2 regions of the Caproicibacter fermentans genome follow, and region 1 is predicted to be linked to the other one. Evidence: a T-box and tRNA genes for the amino acid it is inferred to sense, from the RefSeq annotation. Region 1 holds a T-box; the other holds one or more tRNA genes.
What was found. A T-box is a leader RNA that pairs with one kind of tRNA and senses whether it is charged. The one in region 1 lies ahead of tyrS (tyrosine--tRNA ligase), so its partner is inferred to be a tRNA-Tyr.
Positions count from the first base shown of each region.

Region 2: it encodes a tRNA-Tyr, which carries the amino acid that the T-box ahead of tyrS (tyrosine--tRNA ligase) is inferred to sense. The anticodon was not compared.

Region 1 covers NZ_CP060286.1:482,080-491,000, forward strand. The annotation lists gene dxs (1-deoxy-D-xylulose-5-phosphate synthase) at 1-1,451, shown strand, start outside; gene HCR03_RS02365 (TlyA family RNA methyltransferase) at 1,448-2,266, shown strand; gene HCR03_RS02370 (NAD(+)/NADH kinase) at 2,263-3,177, shown strand; gene argR (arginine repressor) at 3,122-3,571, shown strand; gene recN (DNA repair protein RecN) at 3,577-5,262, shown strand; T-box leader at 5,294-5,529, shown strand; gene tyrS (tyrosine--tRNA ligase) at 5,584-6,822, shown strand; gene glnA (type I glutamate--ammonia ligase) at 7,099-8,412, shown strand; gene HCR03_RS19620 (hypothetical protein) at 8,452-8,715, shown strand; gene HCR03_RS19625 (ANTAR domain-containing protein) at 8,669-8,921, shown strand, end outside.
Region 2 covers NZ_CP060286.1:3,129,875-3,138,795, reverse strand. The annotation lists gene HCR03_RS15630 (transglutaminase domain-containing protein) at 1-896, shown strand, start outside; gene HCR03_RS15625 (hypothetical protein) at 1,385-1,558, opposite strand; tRNA gene HCR03_RS15620 (tRNA-Tyr) at 2,089-2,174, opposite strand; tRNA gene HCR03_RS15615 (tRNA-Thr) at 2,223-2,298, opposite strand; gene HCR03_RS15610 (glycerate kinase family protein) at 2,712-3,845, opposite strand; gene HCR03_RS15605 (CdaR family transcriptional regulator) at 3,992-5,149, opposite strand; gene HCR03_RS15600 (hydrolase) at 5,332-5,898, shown strand; gene HCR03_RS15595 (alpha/beta hydrolase) at 6,380-7,189, opposite strand; gene sufU (Fe-S cluster assembly sulfur transfer protein SufU) at 7,203-7,649, opposite strand; gene HCR03_RS15585 (cysteine desulfurase) at 7,639-8,862, opposite strand; gene HCR03_RS15580 (SufD family Fe-S cluster assembly protein) at 8,846-8,921, opposite strand, start outside.

The sequences.
Region 1 (8,921 bases):
ACGCGGGCCACGTCGTCGCTGTAATCGGGGACGGCGCGCTGACCGGCGGTCTTGCTTATGAAGGGATGAATAACGCGGGCCGGCTTCACAAAAATTTTATTGTTATTTTAAACGACAATAAAATGTCAATATCCCGCAATGTCGGATCCATGGCGCGCTATCTCGCGCGAATTCGTACAAAGCCGTCCTATTTTAGAATCAAAGGTAATATTGAAAATACTCTTGATCATATTCCGGGAGTAGGAAGACCATTTCGGCATGCCTTGACGAAATCAAAATCCATTCTGAAACAACTTCTGTATAACAGCACGATCTTTGAGGATATGGGTTTTTACTATTACGGTCCGTTTGACGGACACGACACGGAAAAGCTGATGGAAGTCTTTCAAAATGTCAAAAGTATTCCGCACCCCGTTTTGATTCACGTTCTAACACGGAAGGGAAAGGGATATTCCTATGCGGAGGAAAATCCCAAAGCCTTTCACGGGGTTTCCTGCTTTAATGTCGAGACCGGGAAAGCGGTAACGGCTGCGGGCAGTTTTTCCTCGGTTTTTGGCAGCAAACTCTGTTCTCTTGCCTCTGAGGATGAAAGAATCTGTGCCATAACGGCCGCAATGCAGGAAGGCACGGGTTTATCAGTCTTTTCGCAAAAGTACCCGGAGCGTTTTTTCGATACCGGTATCGCGGAAGAACACGCCGTTACGTTCGCGGGCGGGCTCGCCTGCGGAGGAATGCTTCCTGTGTTTGCGGTTTACTCCTCGTTCCTGCAAAGGGGATACGATCAGCTGATTCATGATGTTTCCCTGCAAAGGACAAAAATCGTTCTTGCGGTTGACCGTGCCGGAATTGTCGGGGAAGACGGTGAAACACATCAGGGAATTTTTGACGCTGCTTTTCTGAAAACGATTCCTGGTATCACTATTTACTCTCCTTCCTATTATGATGAGCTTCAAAGCAGCATGAGACAAGCCCTTTACGATTGCGATGGACTGGCTGCGGTTCGTTATCCCCGTGGAGAACAGCTTTTTCGACCGTTTGATTTTCATGGGAGTCGTAAAGCCTATTGCCTTTACGGCAATGAATCCGCTGACATTGCACTCATTACTTATGGCAGGCTCTTTTCAAACGCATGTCAGGCGCTGTCCCTTTTGAAAGAAAGAGGGATTGAGGCCAGAATTATAAAGCTGAACCGGATCTTCCCAATCGACCGGGAAGCCATCCGGGAGGCACTGAAAGCAAAGGCTGTTTTTTTCTTTGAAGAAGGAATTGCACAGGGCGGCATCGGTGAACATTTTTCTTTTCTTTTGAACCAGGCCGCTTATCAAGGCAAGTTTTATCTCCGTGCGATCAACGGTTTTGTGCCGCATGAAACGATGATGCAGGCTTTGGAACAGCTTGGGCTCAGCGCCGGAGAAATGGCAGAATTGATTGTATCGGAGTGCTCGGATTGATTGAGAAAAAAAGGCTTGACTGCCTGATTTTTGACCAGGGCTATACGGAAAGCAGGGAAAAGGCCAAAGCGGTCATTATGGCCGGAAAAGTGTATGTAAACGGACAGAAACAGGATAAGGCCGGGACGATGTTGCCGCAGGACGTTCAAATTGAGGTTCGCGGCGACCGGCTGCCCTACGTAAGCCGTGGCGGTTTGAAGCTGGAAAAAGCTCTTGCATCTTTTCCGATTGATCTGAAAAATAAAGTGGTAATGGATATCGGCGCTTCAACCGGCGGTTTCACAGACTGCATGCTTCAGAACGGAGCAAAAAAGGTATATTCCATAGATGTCGGGTACGGTCAGTTGGCGTGGAAGCTGCGTACCGATTCCCGCGTGGTCAATCTTGAGAGAACCAATGTGCGTTATCTGACCGAAGAACAGATTCCGGAACCAATCGATTTTTTCAGCGTGGACGTATCTTTTATTTCTCTGCGTTTGGTTTTGCCGGTAGCTCACCGGTTTCTGGCGGCAAACGGCCAGGCCGTTTGCCTGATTAAGCCTCAGTTTGAGGCCGGCCGGGAGAAGGTAGGAAAAAAAGGAGTCGTCCGGGATAAAAGGGTACATGTTCAGGTAATTGAGCGAGTGATCAGCTTTGTGAAGGAAATCGGATTTTCTGTTCTTGGCCTGACTTTTTCGCCTGTTAAGGGGCCGGAAGGAAATATAGAATACCTGTTATCCCTTCAAAAATCCGATCTGCCCTCGGACTTTGCGCCGGATATCGCTTTATTGGTCGAAGAATCCCACCGGGAGCTGAATGGCGGTGAATCAAAATGAATGTCGCGGTGATTCCAAACCTGAGCAAAGATCATGCCGGACGCCATACGCAGAAACTCATTCAAAAACTGCGGGAACTTGACATGAATGTGCTGATGAAAGCGGAACTCCAACCAACCTTTCAGAATGCGGAAGCCGTTTTTTTCAATAACATGGCTGAGATGGTTCGGTCCTGTGATCTCATCATTGCCGTCGGCGGGGACGGCACCATCATTCACTGTGCCAGAAACGCCGCAGTCGCCGGAAAACCGATTCTCGGAATGAATACCGGAAGGCTTGGGTTTATCGCCGGTTTAGAGACTGATGAGCTGGACAGCCTGATGAAACTCAAAAATGGGAATTACTGCGTTGAGGAACGAATGATGCTGGAAATCCGGGTGAATGACAATGGTACGCCCAAGGTTTTTACAGCATTAAACGATGCCGTTGTCGCACGGGGAGCACTTTCGCGGATTCTTGATTTAAAGGTCAGACTGGACGATGCCAGAGTATGCGATTACCGCTCCGACGGTTTGATTATCGCGACGCCGACCGGTTCCACGGCGTACTCATTATCCGCAGGGGGACCGATTATCGACCCGGAACTGAGCTGCATTCTTCTTTCTCCTATCTGCCCGCACTCTTTGCTGAGCAGACCGGTGGTTTTTGGTCCGGGTGCAAAACTGTGCGTTCAGGCTCATTCCGACTACGAGAGTGAAATAATCCTTACGATCGACGGTGAGATATTTATCAAAATTCCGGACGGCACCAAAATCGAATTTTCCAAAGCGCCCGGCACCGTTAAAATAATAAAATTGAAAGACAGTAATTTTTACGAGATCGTAACCGATAAACTTGGAGAGAGGAGAAATGAGCATGAAAGAACGACGGCATGCGAAAATACTGGAATTAATCGGGAAATATTCCATTGATACGCAGGAGGAATTACTTCGCCGTTTACGCGATGAAGGCTATGAGGTGACACAAGCTACAGTTTCCCGCGACATTAAGGAGCTTCGTCTGATCAAAACGCTGACGGCAGGCGGCAAATACAGATATACGGTTGGGCAGGAGGAAGCGAAAGATTACACCACAAAATTCTATTCGCTTTTTTCCGACGCTGCTTTGTCGGTGAGATTTGCACAGAATATGATTGCCATAAAGTGCCTGACCGGAATGGCCAACGCTGTCTGTGCCGCAATGGACACCCTTCACTGGGAGAATATTGTTGGCACCCTCTCAGGGGACGATACCATTTTTATTCTGATGAGCGATGAGAACGCTGCGGAAGGGCTGTCTGCGGATCTGAAAAAATTTATCAGGTGATTGCCATGCTGACACAGCTTTATATTGAAAACATTGCCGTGATTGAAAAGGCGCGAATCGAATTCGGCGCCGGCTTTAATGTTCTGACCGGTGAAACCGGAGCGGGTAAATCCATTGTCATTGATTCCATCAATGCGGTCCTGGGAGAAAGGACTTCCCGGGAATTGATCCGCACGGGCGCAGACCACGCCCTGGTTTCTGCCGTATTCGAACTGAAAGACGGATCCGCGGTGCAAAAGCTGGAGGAATCGGGCTATTCTGTGGAAGAAGACGGAACTTTGATACTCCAGCGTGAAATCTCATCTGACGGCAAGTCTTCCTGCCGAATTAACGCGCGTCCCGCCACGGTTTCCGCCCTTAAGGGGATCGGCAGTATGCTGATTAACATCCATGGTCAGCACGAAAGCTACGGCTTGCTGTCGCCTGAATTACATATCGCTTATCTGGACAGCATGGGGCTGCCTGAAGCGCTTTTGAAACGCTACCGGGAGGCTTTCCATTCCATGCAGAATATGAAGGCAAGCCTGGATTCCAGTAAAATGGACCAGTCACAAAAAGCGCGGCAAATCGACCTTCTGACTTATCAGATCAATGAGCTAGAATCGGCGAACCTTCATCCGGGCGAGCAGGAAGACCTGAACCGTCAAAAGAATCTGTATCGGAATTCAGAGCGCGTTGCGCAGGCAATTTCACAGGCAAAGACCGCATTGAGCGGGGATGAGGAGACCGCCGGGGCGGTTTCGGCCGTATCGGATGCTGCCGATGCGCTGAACACCGCGGAAAACTATCTTCCCGAACTGCACGGTCTGGCGGAACGGCTGCAGGCGATTTCTTATGATCTGGAAGACTGCAGCGATGAAATGCGGAATTTTTCATCTCTGTTGGAGTATGATCCCTCGGAGCTGGACGAAATTGAGGCCCGGTTGGATTTAATTTACCGTTTGAGCTTAAAATACGGCGGTTCCGTCGATGAAATGCTGGAATACCTCGAAAAATGCAGGCAGGAGCTGAACGCAATCCAGCTTTCGGATGAAAACGCGGAGAAATTTAGAAAAGAATATCAGAAGTACCGGTTACAGGCGGAATCCCTGGCAACGGAACTGTCCGAATGGCGCGCCGGCGCGGCGGACCTTTTTACCCAAAAGGTGAAAGAGGAACTTCGTTTTCTGAACATGCCGAACGTATTGTTTGAAATCCGGCGGGAACAAGTCCCGATGAATGAAACGGGCTGCGATCGGATTGAATTCTATCTCTCAACGAATGCGGGAGAACCGGCGAAACCGATTGCAAAGGTGGCGTCGGGCGGCGAACTTTCGCGAATCATGCTTGCCATCAAAACGGTCCTTGCCGGCAGGGACGATATCGGCACCTTGATCTTTGATGAAGTGGACACAGGCGTCAGCGGCAGCGCGGCACAAAAGGTCGGGTTAAAGCTCCGGGAGGTATCGGGAAACCGCCAGGTTATTTGCGTGACGCACCTGGCCCAAATCGCCGCGCTTGCGGATACCCATTTCTTGATCCGGAAACAGGTTCGCAATCAGCGTACCTTCACCCAGGTTGACCGTTTGGACCGGGAAGGCAGACGGCAGGAACTTGCGCGTATTATGGGCGGAGAACAAATCACCCCGTTGATGCTGCAGAATGCCGAGGAAATGCTGCGCATGGCGCAAAACGATTCTTCGGGGTCTTGACAGGCACCTGAAAACATCTTATAATTTCCTTTGAACAGCTGAGAAGGGAAGAAGTAATCCGAAGCAAGAGTTCAGAGAGCCTGCGTTGGGTGCGAGCAGGTACGATCGCCGGATGAAATACATCCCGGAGCCGCCGAATTGAAATGCTAGTAGGTTCGGCCGTGAAAACGCACGTTACAGCGCGTGGGTATGGACTGTACCCGTAAGGCCGCTTCCGTGAGGAAGACGGTAAACTGAGGTGGTACCGCGGAATTTTCCGCCCTCTGCAAAAAATTGCAGGGGGCTTTTTGATTGTCCCCTGATAAAATGGAGGAACTCAAAATGGGTGTTTTTGAAATTTTGGAAGAACGAGGTCTGATTGCGCAGACAACGGACAGGGAAAAAGTCCGCCATTTGCTCAATGAAGAAAAAACCGCGTTCTATGTCGGGTTCGATCCGACTGCGGACAGCCTGCACGTAGGCCATTTTATTCCGATCATGGTCATGGCGCATTTGCAGCGCGCCGGGCACACTCCAATCGCGTTGTTTGGCGGGGGAACCGGCATGGTTGGCGACCCGTCCGGAAAAACGGATATGCGTAAAATGCTGACGGAAGAAGAGATCGCGCACAACATCTCATGCTTTCAGAAGCAGATGTCAAGGCTGATTGATTTTTCCGATGACAAGGCAATTATGGCAAACAATGCCGACTGGCTCACAAACCTGAATTATATCAATTTCCTTCGGGATATCGGCGTCTGCTTCTCCGTAAACCGCATGCTGAGCGCAGAATGCTATAAGCAAAGACTGGAACGCGGACTGTCCTTTTTTGAAATGAACTATATGATTATGCAGAGTTATGATTTTCTGGAGCTGAACCGCCGTTACGGCTGCAGGCTTCAGTTGGGCGGGGACGACCAGTGGAGCAATATTATCGGCGGCGTAGAGCTAATCCGCCGGAAGGAAAACCGGGAAGCTTATGGCATTACCGTTACCCTGCTGACAAACAGCGAAGGCAAAAAGATGGGTAAAACGGAAAGAGGCGCCGTGTGGCTGGATCCTCAGAAAACTTCTCCGTTTGAATTCTATCAGTACTGGAGAAACGTCGGGGACGCCGATGTGCTGAAATGCCTGAAAATACTGACCTTTGTCCCGATGGAGCAGATCAATGAATTCGCCTCGCTTTCAGGGGAAAAGCTAAATCCCGCAAAGGAGCTTCTGGCTTTTGAGGTAACAAAACAGATTCATGGCGAGGAGGAAGCGATTAAAGCAAGAGACGGGGCACAGGCTCTGTTTGGAAGCAGTTCCGATACGGAGCATATGCCGACCACGGAAATCTCATCTTCCGACCTTTCGAACGGAACCATCGGAGTTCTGGATCTGCTGATCAAGGCAAAACTTGCTTCGTCACGCGGCGAAGCAAGAAGGCTGGTCGTTCAGGGAGGTATCTCCGTTGATGGCGAAAAGGTGTCGGACCCAGCGTCCGTTTATTCAAAAGACGACTTTCAGGAAAATGAAAAATCTTGTCTGATTCTTAAAAAAGGCAAAAAAGTCTACCATAAAATTGTTTTGACACACTAAGCCGAGCCTGTTTGGAATGCTTCCAAACAGGCTTTTTCATCTTCACATGAAAGCACTCTTTTGCATTTGATTCGAAAAAAAGCTGCAAAAACAGGGAAAACCTCTGGAAACGTGTCAGATTTTGTGCATTAAAATGAAATCGCTCTTTCAATTCGAAAAAGATTGACACGGCTTTTGAAAAAGCATAAAATTATAGATATAAGTCTGAAAAGAGATACCTGACAAAAACAAGTCCCATACTTTGTGGTTGTTTTGGGGGGGGTGATGACGGCACACATGGAAAAAAATGACATGATCCGCGTTTTGAACGAAAATCATACCGACTTTTTAAGCCTTCAGTTTACCGATATTCCAGGATCTTTTAAAAATGTGACCATTTCCGCCGATCAGATCGAAAAGGCTTTCAATAATAAATGCATGTTCGACGGTTCTTCCATGGAGGGTTTTGTTCGAATTCAGGAATCGGACATGTATTTGCATCCCGACCCGGACACTTTTCTGATTTACCCATGGAACACGCAAAGCGGTCAAGCCGCACGGCTGATTTGTGAAATTGCCCTGCCTGACGGGACTCCATATGCGGGGGATCCCAGGCACGTGCTGAAACGCGCGTTGAAAAAGGCCGCCGATCAGGGTTTTACTTTTTTTGTCGGAACGGAGTGTGAATTCTATCTGTTCCAGACGGACGAATTAGGTCACCCGACAACCGAAACAAATGATACCGCCGGATATTTCGATCTTGGCCCTTTGGATCAGGGTGAAAACGCAAGGCGCGATATCTGCCTGAACCTTGAGCAAATGGGATATGAAATTGAAGCGTCTCATCACGAGGCCGCGTTCGGGCAGCACGAGATCGACTTCAAATATGCGGAGGCCCTGACTGCTGCGGACCGCTTTGTCACATTTAAAATGGTGGTTAAATCCTGTGCAAATGAAAATGGACTTTACGCCACTTTTATGCCCAAACCTGTTTACGGACGCGCGGGTTCCGGAATGCATATTAATCTTTCGCTGTTTCGGGACGGTCAAAATGCCTTTTATGACGAGTCCTCACAGAACGGACTCAGTCATATCGCCTTGAATTTTATCGCCGGCCTTCTGCTGCATATAAAAAGCATCTGCGCGGTTACAAACCCATTGGTTAATTCTTACAAAAGAATAATTCCGGGCGGGGAGGAAGCCCCCAGTTTAGTCGGCTGGTCCGCAAATCGCAGGGGCACCTTGATTCGGCTTCCCGCTTCACGGGGAAAGAGTACCCGGATCGATTTGAGAAATCCCGACCCAACATGCAATCCATATCTGTCTTTTGCATTGCTTCTTTCCGCCGGTATGGATGGAATAAACCGCGATCTGCTTCCGCCTCCTTCCATCGCTTCGGGGGAATCTTTTGAGGAAATTCAGAAAAACACGGATGTTTTGCCGGCGGATCTTGGAGAAGCGGTTCAGTTTATGAAAAGCGATCCTTTTGTGAAAGAGGTTCTTGGCGATCTTGTGTTTCATAAATATGTGGAAGCAAAAGAAGAAGAATGGCGGCAATATTCTACTTCGGTAACAGAATGGGAACTGCGCCGTTACTTAAACCGGCTCTAGATTCAAGCACCACATCCTACCCCTACGGAGTTGTTAACTATGAGCAGCATTGTCGTAGCGAATTCGAATCCGGATTATGCGAAAAAAATAGCGTCTGTCCTTCGATCAAGCGGCTTATATGTGGGCGGCGTCTGTACAACCGGTGCTCAGGTGATGGAATTTACCAGTAAGCATTATCATGGCGGCGTTGTGGTATGCAGTGTAAAACTGAGGGATATGCCTGCCGTAAATCTTCCTCGCGTGGCGGGTGCCTCGTATGATTTTCTTTTTTCTGGTCAGTTCACAGCTCGCTTCTATGAGTGAATCCTTGGAACAAGCTACTTTGATGCTTCCAATCAACAGGATGAATCTGATTTCCACTGTAAATATGTTTTTAAATCTGTCGGACTATACTTCTCTCAATATCAAAAAGAAACTGGCGGCGGGAAATTTAGACGAAAAGCAACTCATTAAAAACGCAAAGGATCTATTGATCGAACGTAATAATTTTACCGAACCGCAGGCGCATC
Region 2 (8,921 bases), 1.3 Mb from region 1:
AGGTGTTCTGGCTCACAAACGTATTCTCCTACGGATATGACGGCGATTCATCAATTTTACAGCTTTTTTCCGTTCTCTCCGCCGATGGCTGCCGCGAGGCGGTCAACGCGCTGAACAGCAAGCTGCAGCAGGTAATTCAATCCGTCCCGGCCGGGCTGAGCGAATTTGACCGGGAAGAGGCCCTGTACGACTATCTGACCAAAAACTGCAGCTACAACGACGCCGCAGTAGAAGACACAAGCATCTGGCAGGCGTTTACGGCCTACGGGGCTTTGATGGACGGCCACGTGGTCTGCGAAGGGTACTCCCGCGCAATGGAACTGCTTTCAAGTTATCTGGGACTGCACTGCACGCTGATCCGAGGCTCCAGCAACGGAGTCGGACACATGTGGAACGCCGTCAGCATCGGGGAAAACTGGTATCATCTTGACCTGACGTGGTGCGATGGGAATCAGCCGATCTACAATTATTTCAACGTCACCGACCAGGTCATCCGGCAAACCCATAAAATCTCTCCCGCTTATTCCTCCCTGACGGAGCAGCAGCTTGCCGCGGCGAACTCACAGGTCAATCTGTTTCTTCCCGCCTGCCAGTCGACTGCGGAAAATTACTATGTGGTAAAAGGGATTAAGATCACGGATTTGGGCAATGCCGGTGACAGCACCGTGGTTCAGCAGCTTTCCGCCGACCTTGCCGAATCCGACCCAACGGTTGCATTCTATATTGACGCCGGCCCGAAGTTTACTTCTGTCGTGAACGGGCTGGTCTCCGCATCCCCGTATAAGATGAAAACCTATTTGCAGCAGGCGTGCAGGCAGTCCGGTAAAAGCCCCGAAAACGTTTCTTACGTGGTGGATTCCGCCAATCACGGCCTGGAAATCTGCGTCACCTATTAAGAAAGGACCTTGTTGCAAAACAGCCTCTTACAAAATCCTGCATATAAAATGCGTCTTAATCCGGCTTCGAAGCCGTTTTAAGACGCATTTCTTGTTTTTAGGCTGTTGGTTTGTGCAATTTGCTTGTGCAAATAGAAAAGCTCTTCCGGCCTCATGGTTCTGTAGGAATTCGCATGCACAATATGGTTCTTGTCAAACCGCCGGTCCGCTGCCTTTCAGCCACACATCCCTTCCCGCTTCGCGGCGAGAAGTCCGTCATCCACGGATTCCTCTCCGGTGAAAATCTTTTCCATATGGCTGTCTTTAAATCGAACGCGCCCTTAACCGGATTTGTCTGCAAAGTGTAGATTCAAAGTGCCGTCATTTTACGCTCAACTTCGTTTAGCTGTTTCGCGTCGGTAATATTCAGTTTGTTCTTCAGGGTAAAAGAAGAGGGATAACAGTAGCTGCTATCCCATTCATAATCATATTGACAATTTTCATTCATTTTATCTCTCCGGCACTACCGAATACTTTTTCACCAGCCGTTTGATTTCCTCATCCGGAGTGGTTTTACCGGTAATGCACCTGCGAAGCATATCGCGGTCTTCCTCAGTCAGGGGCATTCCTTCTATTGCCATTGTGCCGTTGATTTCTCCGATCAGTTTCTCCACACGATCCATCGGATTCCCCTCCTTTACCAATATTATTATAGCATTTTCAGAAGAGACGTTTGACAAGCTCCGGCAGGAGGATCATTTCCTGATCGGTACTCCTATGGATCTGATACCGGAAAAGCTGGCGTATTACCTCCGTGACTTTTTGAAACAGCTCCGTCATTTTCCGGTAATCGCAGTCAAACGCCTGTGCGCTTGCTTATCATCTCCGGCCCGGTCACGTTGTAAAGTCCACATGATTACCCGGCAACATGAGCAAGGTATTGAATGAAAACGCGCTGCCACGCTCATATATGAGGCTGAAATCAATCGCTTTATCTATTTTCCTCAATACACGCTCTTTCGGTACCAGATCTTCCATGCGGTAAAAGCCGACTTGTTTCCGACTGTCATTACTTTTTTTCGTTCAACATTTTTATCACCTGTTTATATTTTACCATTTCTCAAGCACTAAAAAAAGACAAAGTACCTGATTTCGATACTTTGTCTTCAGACTGAAAACCCGCATGATTCTAGAAATCATGCGGGTTTTCCCTTGGTGGGAGAGGATGGATTCGGACCATCGAAGCCGTAAGGCAACAGATTTACAGTCTGCCCCATTTGACCGCTCTGGAACTCTCCCATATGTGGAGCCTTGTTGGAAAAAGCAAAGCTCCTTTTTCGCTGAAATTGGAGCTGGCAGACGGACTTGAACCCCCGACCTGCTGATTACAAATCAGCTGCTCTACCAACTGAGCTACGCCAGCATTTTTAAAGCGCTCGATTATAATACCATACCCGGAAACGAATGTCAAGACTTTTTAGGAAATAGGGGCGTTATGTGGGAAATTCAGGTAAGCATTTAGATGTCGATGGCGGAGGGAAAAAGGGGCCGCTTATTTTTTCACAGAATCTTCTAAAAAACTTCAAACGCGGTTCACCGACAAGACATAATTTCCATTCATACTATAAATGTTCCAATCAAAATGTGAAAAGAAGAAAAAATACTGCAGCAGGCCGGCGGTGAAGGACGGAATACCGGACCACAGGCCCGCAGACAAACAGCAAGCGCCTTGCGAAAAGGCTTTACGATATTACTTTTTTCATAATACTTCTCTTTCTTCCGCCGCCCCCCGGTTTCGAGGGGCGGCACCCTTTTGCGAAAACTGCGTTCAGCGCATTAAAGTTTCATTTGGCTGAACAGACGCATCAGGTTTTCCATGGTCAGAGCAAGGTCGTTTGTGCTCCTTTTTTTCGCCTTGCTGAAATCTACCGCCACGCGGTTGATGCTGAACACGGCCGACACCCCCCTGTCATAGACCGGCTGAATGTCGTCGCCGATGTCCCCGACAACCGCGATCAGCCGGACGCCGAGCTTTTTGGTCCGCGCGGCCACACCTGCGACTACTTTGCCGCGCAGGCTTTGGGAATCCAGCCTTCCCTCTCCGCTGAAAACCAGGTCGGCATCCTGTGCGATACGGTCAAAGGCAACGGTATCCAGCACCGTTTCAATCCCCATTTTCAGCTCCGCCCCAAAAAAAGCCGCCATCCCCGCGCCCATGCCTCCGGCCGCGCCCGCGCCCGGAATATCAGCAATGTCGAGCCGCAGCTCGCGCTGAACCGTTTCGGCAAAGCACCGCAATTCCCCGTCCAGCCCGCGCACCATTTCAGGGTCCGCGCCCTTTTGCGGAGCAAACACATAGGCTGCGCCCATTTCCCCGTAAAGCGGATTGTCGATGTCGCACATCGCTGTGATTTCAGCCTCTTTTAGTCTGGGGTCAAGTCCTGAAACGTCGATCCGGCTGACCCGCGACAGCGTTCCGCCCGTCGGGACGAACTCTTTTCCGTCCGCGTTAAAAAACTTAACGCCCGCGCCCGCTGCGGCGCCCGCCCCCGCGTCGTTCGTACAGCTTCCGCCCAGACCGACAATAATTTTTCGGCACCCGCGCGAGGCCGCGTTTCTCATCAGCTGACCCACCCCGAAGGTGGTCGCCAGATCCGGCCTGCGCCGTCCCTCCGAAAGGGCGAAGCCCGCGCAGGCCGCCATCTCGATCACCGCCGTGCCGCCGGGCAGAAGGCCGTAAAAGCTTTCCATTTCTTCTCCGAAAGGCCCGCTGACCCTGCAGAAAACCTTTTCACCGCCCGCCGCAGCCAGAAAAGCGTCCACGCTGCCTTCTCCGCCGTCCGCAACGGGAATGGAGACGATTTCGGCATCGGAGTAAAATCGTCCGATCTGCTCCGCCATAATCCGGCAGACCTCCGCGGAACTCATCGTGCCTTTAAAGGAATCCGGAATCAAAACAAACTTTTTCATTGCAATCCACACCTTTTCAATCAGGATCCCCGCCTGAAAGCGGAGTATGCTTCCATTTTATCCTGACGCGGCGGAATCGTATATGTTACGGGCGACAGAATCCGGCCCGGTTTTCTGTTCTCAAAAACAGACCCTTGTCAGTTTCGCTATGTGCTCTCCTCCGGATGCAGCTCGCGGTAAAACAGCACCGCAAGGTAGAAGAGCGCGGCGTCCGGCATGGTTCGCGCGTCCAGTCCCGTTTCTTCGACGAGCTTTTTCAGCCGGTACTGAAGCGTGTTTTTGTGCATAAAAAGCTCCTCTGCAGCCTTTGAGATGGAGTCGTTCGCGCGGAAAAAAACCTCCAGGAGACGCACCCATTCTTTGACTTCCTCGTCCCCGCAGCCGCGGAAGATTCTGCGGATATACTCTTCCTTGCGCGCGTCGGAAATCTCGTTCAAAAAAATATCGACCGTTACTTCGTCATACAGCCGCAGTCTTGAACCCCGGCGGGACCGTGCCGCGCGGAGCGCTTTCTCGGCTTGCCGGCAAGCGGCATAAACAGAAGAAAAGCCGGCTTGGCTGCCATCGATGCCCGCGAAAAACGGAATTTCGAATTCCTCCTCCGCCTCTCTTTGAACAGCTGCGGCAAGCCGCTTCATCTGTTCGTCCGTCCTGCGCGACGCGATGCAGAACATTTTGTCGCCGCTGCGCAGCACCAGACAACCCTGCTCCCTTTTCAGCCGCCCCCTGACGGCCTTTTCCATCTGCTCCGCCAAACGCCGTCCCTCCGCGGTTTCATCGCAGTCCGTCATTCCCTCCGGCGACAAGATGAACACCCGGCGCGCCTTTTCAACATCAATCCCGATGGATTTTCCGCGCTCCGGAAAAGACGGGTCCTGCTCCGCGTTCTCCGTAAAGATCCATTCCTCCAGAAAACGGTTCCGGATGGTCTCGTCCCGTAATTTCTGTTCCTTCAGGTAACTGTCCAGCAACAGAATCTCCGTCATCTTCTTGATGATTTCACCGTATTTTGCCACTTCCGCCCGTTTTCCGGTTATCCCAACAACCCCGACGATCGTATTTTGAAACAAAATCGGGAAGTTCACTCCCTCCCGCGCCCCCGCGTACTCATTGTCGTTCTCCACGTTCATCCGGTCGAGATTCCGTTCCACGATCTGGCTTGCGCCCTCGTGGAACTGCCCGATCCGCTTCGGGTCCGTGCTTGCGATGATTGTGCCCCTGTCGTTCATCATATTGACGGGATAATCGATAATCCCGCTCATTTCCGTGACAATCCGCATCGCGTCCTGATGTGAAATCCGCATAAGACAGGCTCTCCTCCCCGCTGTATCTGATCCGCTGCTTCTATTATATCCCCCCCAAGCGCCGCGTACAAGCCCGCGGCGGAGACCCGCGATTCTTGACAAATGAAACCGAATCGGCTAGGATATGGGTTAAGGATATGCAGAAATTACTGGAATAACAAAATGGAAATCGGGGGGTTCAAATGGGAAAAATACCGAGTCTGGAAGAGGCGCAGAAGCTGCTGGAGGAATACAACAAAGATCCGTTCCACCTGCATCACGGAAAAGTGGTTTCCGGCGTGATGGGATATTTTGCACAGGAATACGACCCGGAAAACGTGGAATTCTGGAAAGCGGTCGGCCTGCTGCACGACCTGGACTTTGAGCAGTTCCCGGAACAGCACTGCATCAAAGAACAGGAAATCATGCGGGAACGCGGGATCGACGAAAAGCTGATCCACGCAGTAGTCAGCCACGGCTACGGCCTGACGGTCGACGTCAAGCCGGAACACATCATGGAAAAAATCCTGTTTGCCACCGACGAATTAACCGGGCTGATCGGCGCCGTCGCGCTGATGCATCCCTCCAAAAGCGTTTCGGACATGCAGTTAAAATCCGTGAAAAAGAAATTCAAGACTCCCGCCTTTGCCGCGGGCTGTTCCCGGGACGTCATTCTGAAGGGCGCGGACATGCTCGGCTGGAGCCTCGACGACCTGATGAGCCGCACCATCGACGCGATGAAGAGTTTAGTCGGCACGATGGAAATTTAGACAAATCGTAGCTTCCGGAGCCATACCGTTCGATAACAATCTGAACAGTTAACCCCCGGCGAAGCCCTGTTTTACCGGCAGCGCCTCAAGGCGCTTTGAGCTTTCTTACGCTTGCAACGGTACTTCTCACCCCCTGCCCCCTCCCTGCCATAGCACCTCCCATTTCATGGAGGCTGCCTTGCTTTCGCTTCGAAATTAGAATGGGAGGGGTTTGGGGTAGGTTCGATGCGCATTTTCTGCTCAACGCTAAAGCTCTTCTGAACCCCCCGGCATAGCCGGGGGGTTTAAAGGGCATAAAAAAACAGGGTTCAATGAGTTTGCACTCATTCAACCCTGTTTCCTTTTCAGGTCATTAAAAATTTGTAAACCGTCTCTGTATCCGTACGCAAAATACGTTCTTCGTCCAATTCCTTCCGGGATGGGTCAGAACCGAAATGACTCAGCATGCCGACCTCAGGATTCCTCCCGCTTCTGTTTTGCTTTATTCCTTAAACTCAAACAGGTCGCCCAGCCATTGCGTGCAGAGCGGAAACCATTCCGCGCAGTGCGGATTCGGCGTGCCGACCTCTTCGCTGCACATGGAAAGGCCGTGCCCGCCTTTCTGAAAAACGTGGTATTCAAACGGAATCCGGAATCGCCGAAGAGCCGCGGCGAAAAACAGCGTATTTTCCAGCGGAACACAGTCGTCTTCAAACGTATGCCACAAAAAAGCAGGCGGCGTTTTCATGCTCACCTGATTTTCCAGGGAGAAAAGCCCGACCTGCTCCGCCGTCGGCTCCCCGCCGCACACAAAGGCCGCGGACTCGCTGTGAGTGAATTCCCCTGCGGTGAGAACCGGATAGCACAAAATCATGGCATCCGGCCTGTTGCCGCCTTCTTGCGTGTCCGTTTTCGCCTTCAGCTCCGGGCTGTCCCATAAGGTGCCGAGGCAAGCCGCCACATGCCCGCCGGCGGAAAAACCGCAAACCGCGATTTTGTTGGGAACGATTCCCCATTCAGCGCTGTTTTCCCGAATCGTCAGAACGGTATTTGACAGTTCTATGAGAGGCTGCAAATTTTTCGCGTTTTCCCGAATGGAGTAATACAGAACAAAAACCTGATATCCCTTTGCGAAAAAAGCAGCCGCAGGCGGGGCAGTTTCCCGCTCCGACAGCATGGCGTAGCCGCCGCCCGGGCAGATTACGACACAGGGCCGCTTCGCGCGGTCGGGCATTTCACCGTTCGGTTCGTGCAAAAAGCCTGCCGCGCGGGCAGCGCTGTTCGGATTCGGAGAAAAGGTAACCGTTTTCATGAAAACCGCTTCCTTACGATTTTTCTGGGTTTCGCTCCCCGTGAATCGCGTTTTCCAGCGTGTGCCACCCCAGCACGGCGCATTTGACGCGGGCGGGCATGTGGGAAATGTCCTTGAGCGCAATCGCTTCGTCAAGGTCTTCCAGCTGCGATTCATCCGTTACTTCGTTCTTGATCATGCCGAAAAACAGATTCGCCAAACGAAGCGCTTCCTCTTTGGTCTGCCCCTTGATCAGGTCGATCATAATGGAGGCCGAAGCCTGTGAAATCGCGCAGCCGATGCCGGTAAAGCCGGCGTCCTCAATCACGCCGTCCTTTTCGCGCAGCTCCAGCTCAATTTCATCGCCGCAGCTCGGGTTGACGCCTTTGAGCACCGCGGTGGGATTCTCAATATGGTGCTTGTTGCGGCTGGAGTTATTGTGTTCCGTCAGAATCTGCGTGTAGATGTTTTCAATCCCCAAGGCCGAGCCACCCCCTGACTTTTTTCAGGCTTGCAAGAAAAATATCAATATCTTCTTTCGTATTGTAAAAATACAGGCTTGCGCGGCAGGTTGCGTTCACGCCAAGGTACTGCATGAGCGGCTGCGCGCAGTGATGCCCGGCGCGGATTGCCACCCCGTCGGAATCCAGGATGGAGGAAACGTCGTGCGGATGGACTCCGTCCACGTTAAACGAGATCACGCCGCAGCGCTGCTCGCCCGCTCTGGTGTCACCGTACACCGTCACATGCGGAATCTTCGCCATACCGTCGAGCGCGTATGCCAGCAGTTCCTCTTCCGTTTTGATAATTGTGTCGTAGCCGACCTGTTTGAGGTAGCCGATCGCGGCGGCCAAGCCAACCGCTCCCCCGACGTTCTGCGTCCCGGCTTCAAACTTCTGCGGCAGCGGTGCGAACGTCGCGTCCTGCTCGCTGACAGATTCGATCATCTCGCCGCCGGTTAAAAACGGCGGCATTTGATTCAGCAGCTCTTCTTTTCCGTACAGCACGCCGACGCCCATCGGCGCCAGCATCTTATGACCGGAAAACGCGGCGAAATCCACATCCAGCTTTTTAACATCGACCGGGTAATGCGGAATGCTCTGCGCGCAGTCCAGCACAACCACTGCGCCGGCTTTGTGCGCCCTGCGGACGATTTCCTCCACGGGGTACACCGTGCCCAAAACATTGGAAACATGAGCGACCGCGACCAGCTTCGTTTTGGGGCCGATTTTGTCCAGCTCCGCCTGAGGCAGGCGGCCGTTTTTGTCCGGATACAGAAAGACCAGCTTCGCGCCCTTCGCCCTTGCCACCATCTGCCACGGCAGAACATTGCTGTGGTGTTCGGAAACCGGCAGGGCGATTTCGTCCCCTTCTTTCATGAAGTTCAGCCCGTAACTGTACGCCACAAGGTTCAGGGATTCGGACGCGTTGCGGGTAAACAGGACCTCGCAGTCCTTCTCCGCGTGAATGAATTCACGAACCGCGGCGCGGGAGTCCTCGTACATCTGTGTGGCGCGAATGCTCAGCTCATAAAGACCGCGGTGCGGATTCGCGTTGGAGCTGCGGTAGTATTCGTCCACGGCCCGGATGACGGAAAGCGGCTTCTGCGTTGTGGCGGCGTTGTCCAGGTAAACAAGGCGTTTGCCGTTGTGTTCTTCTTTCAGAATCGGAAAATCGTTAAGATACGGATTCAATGGCTTCCAGCCTCTCTTTCACATACTCGGAAACCGCGTCCCGCAGCGCCGGGTCCGGA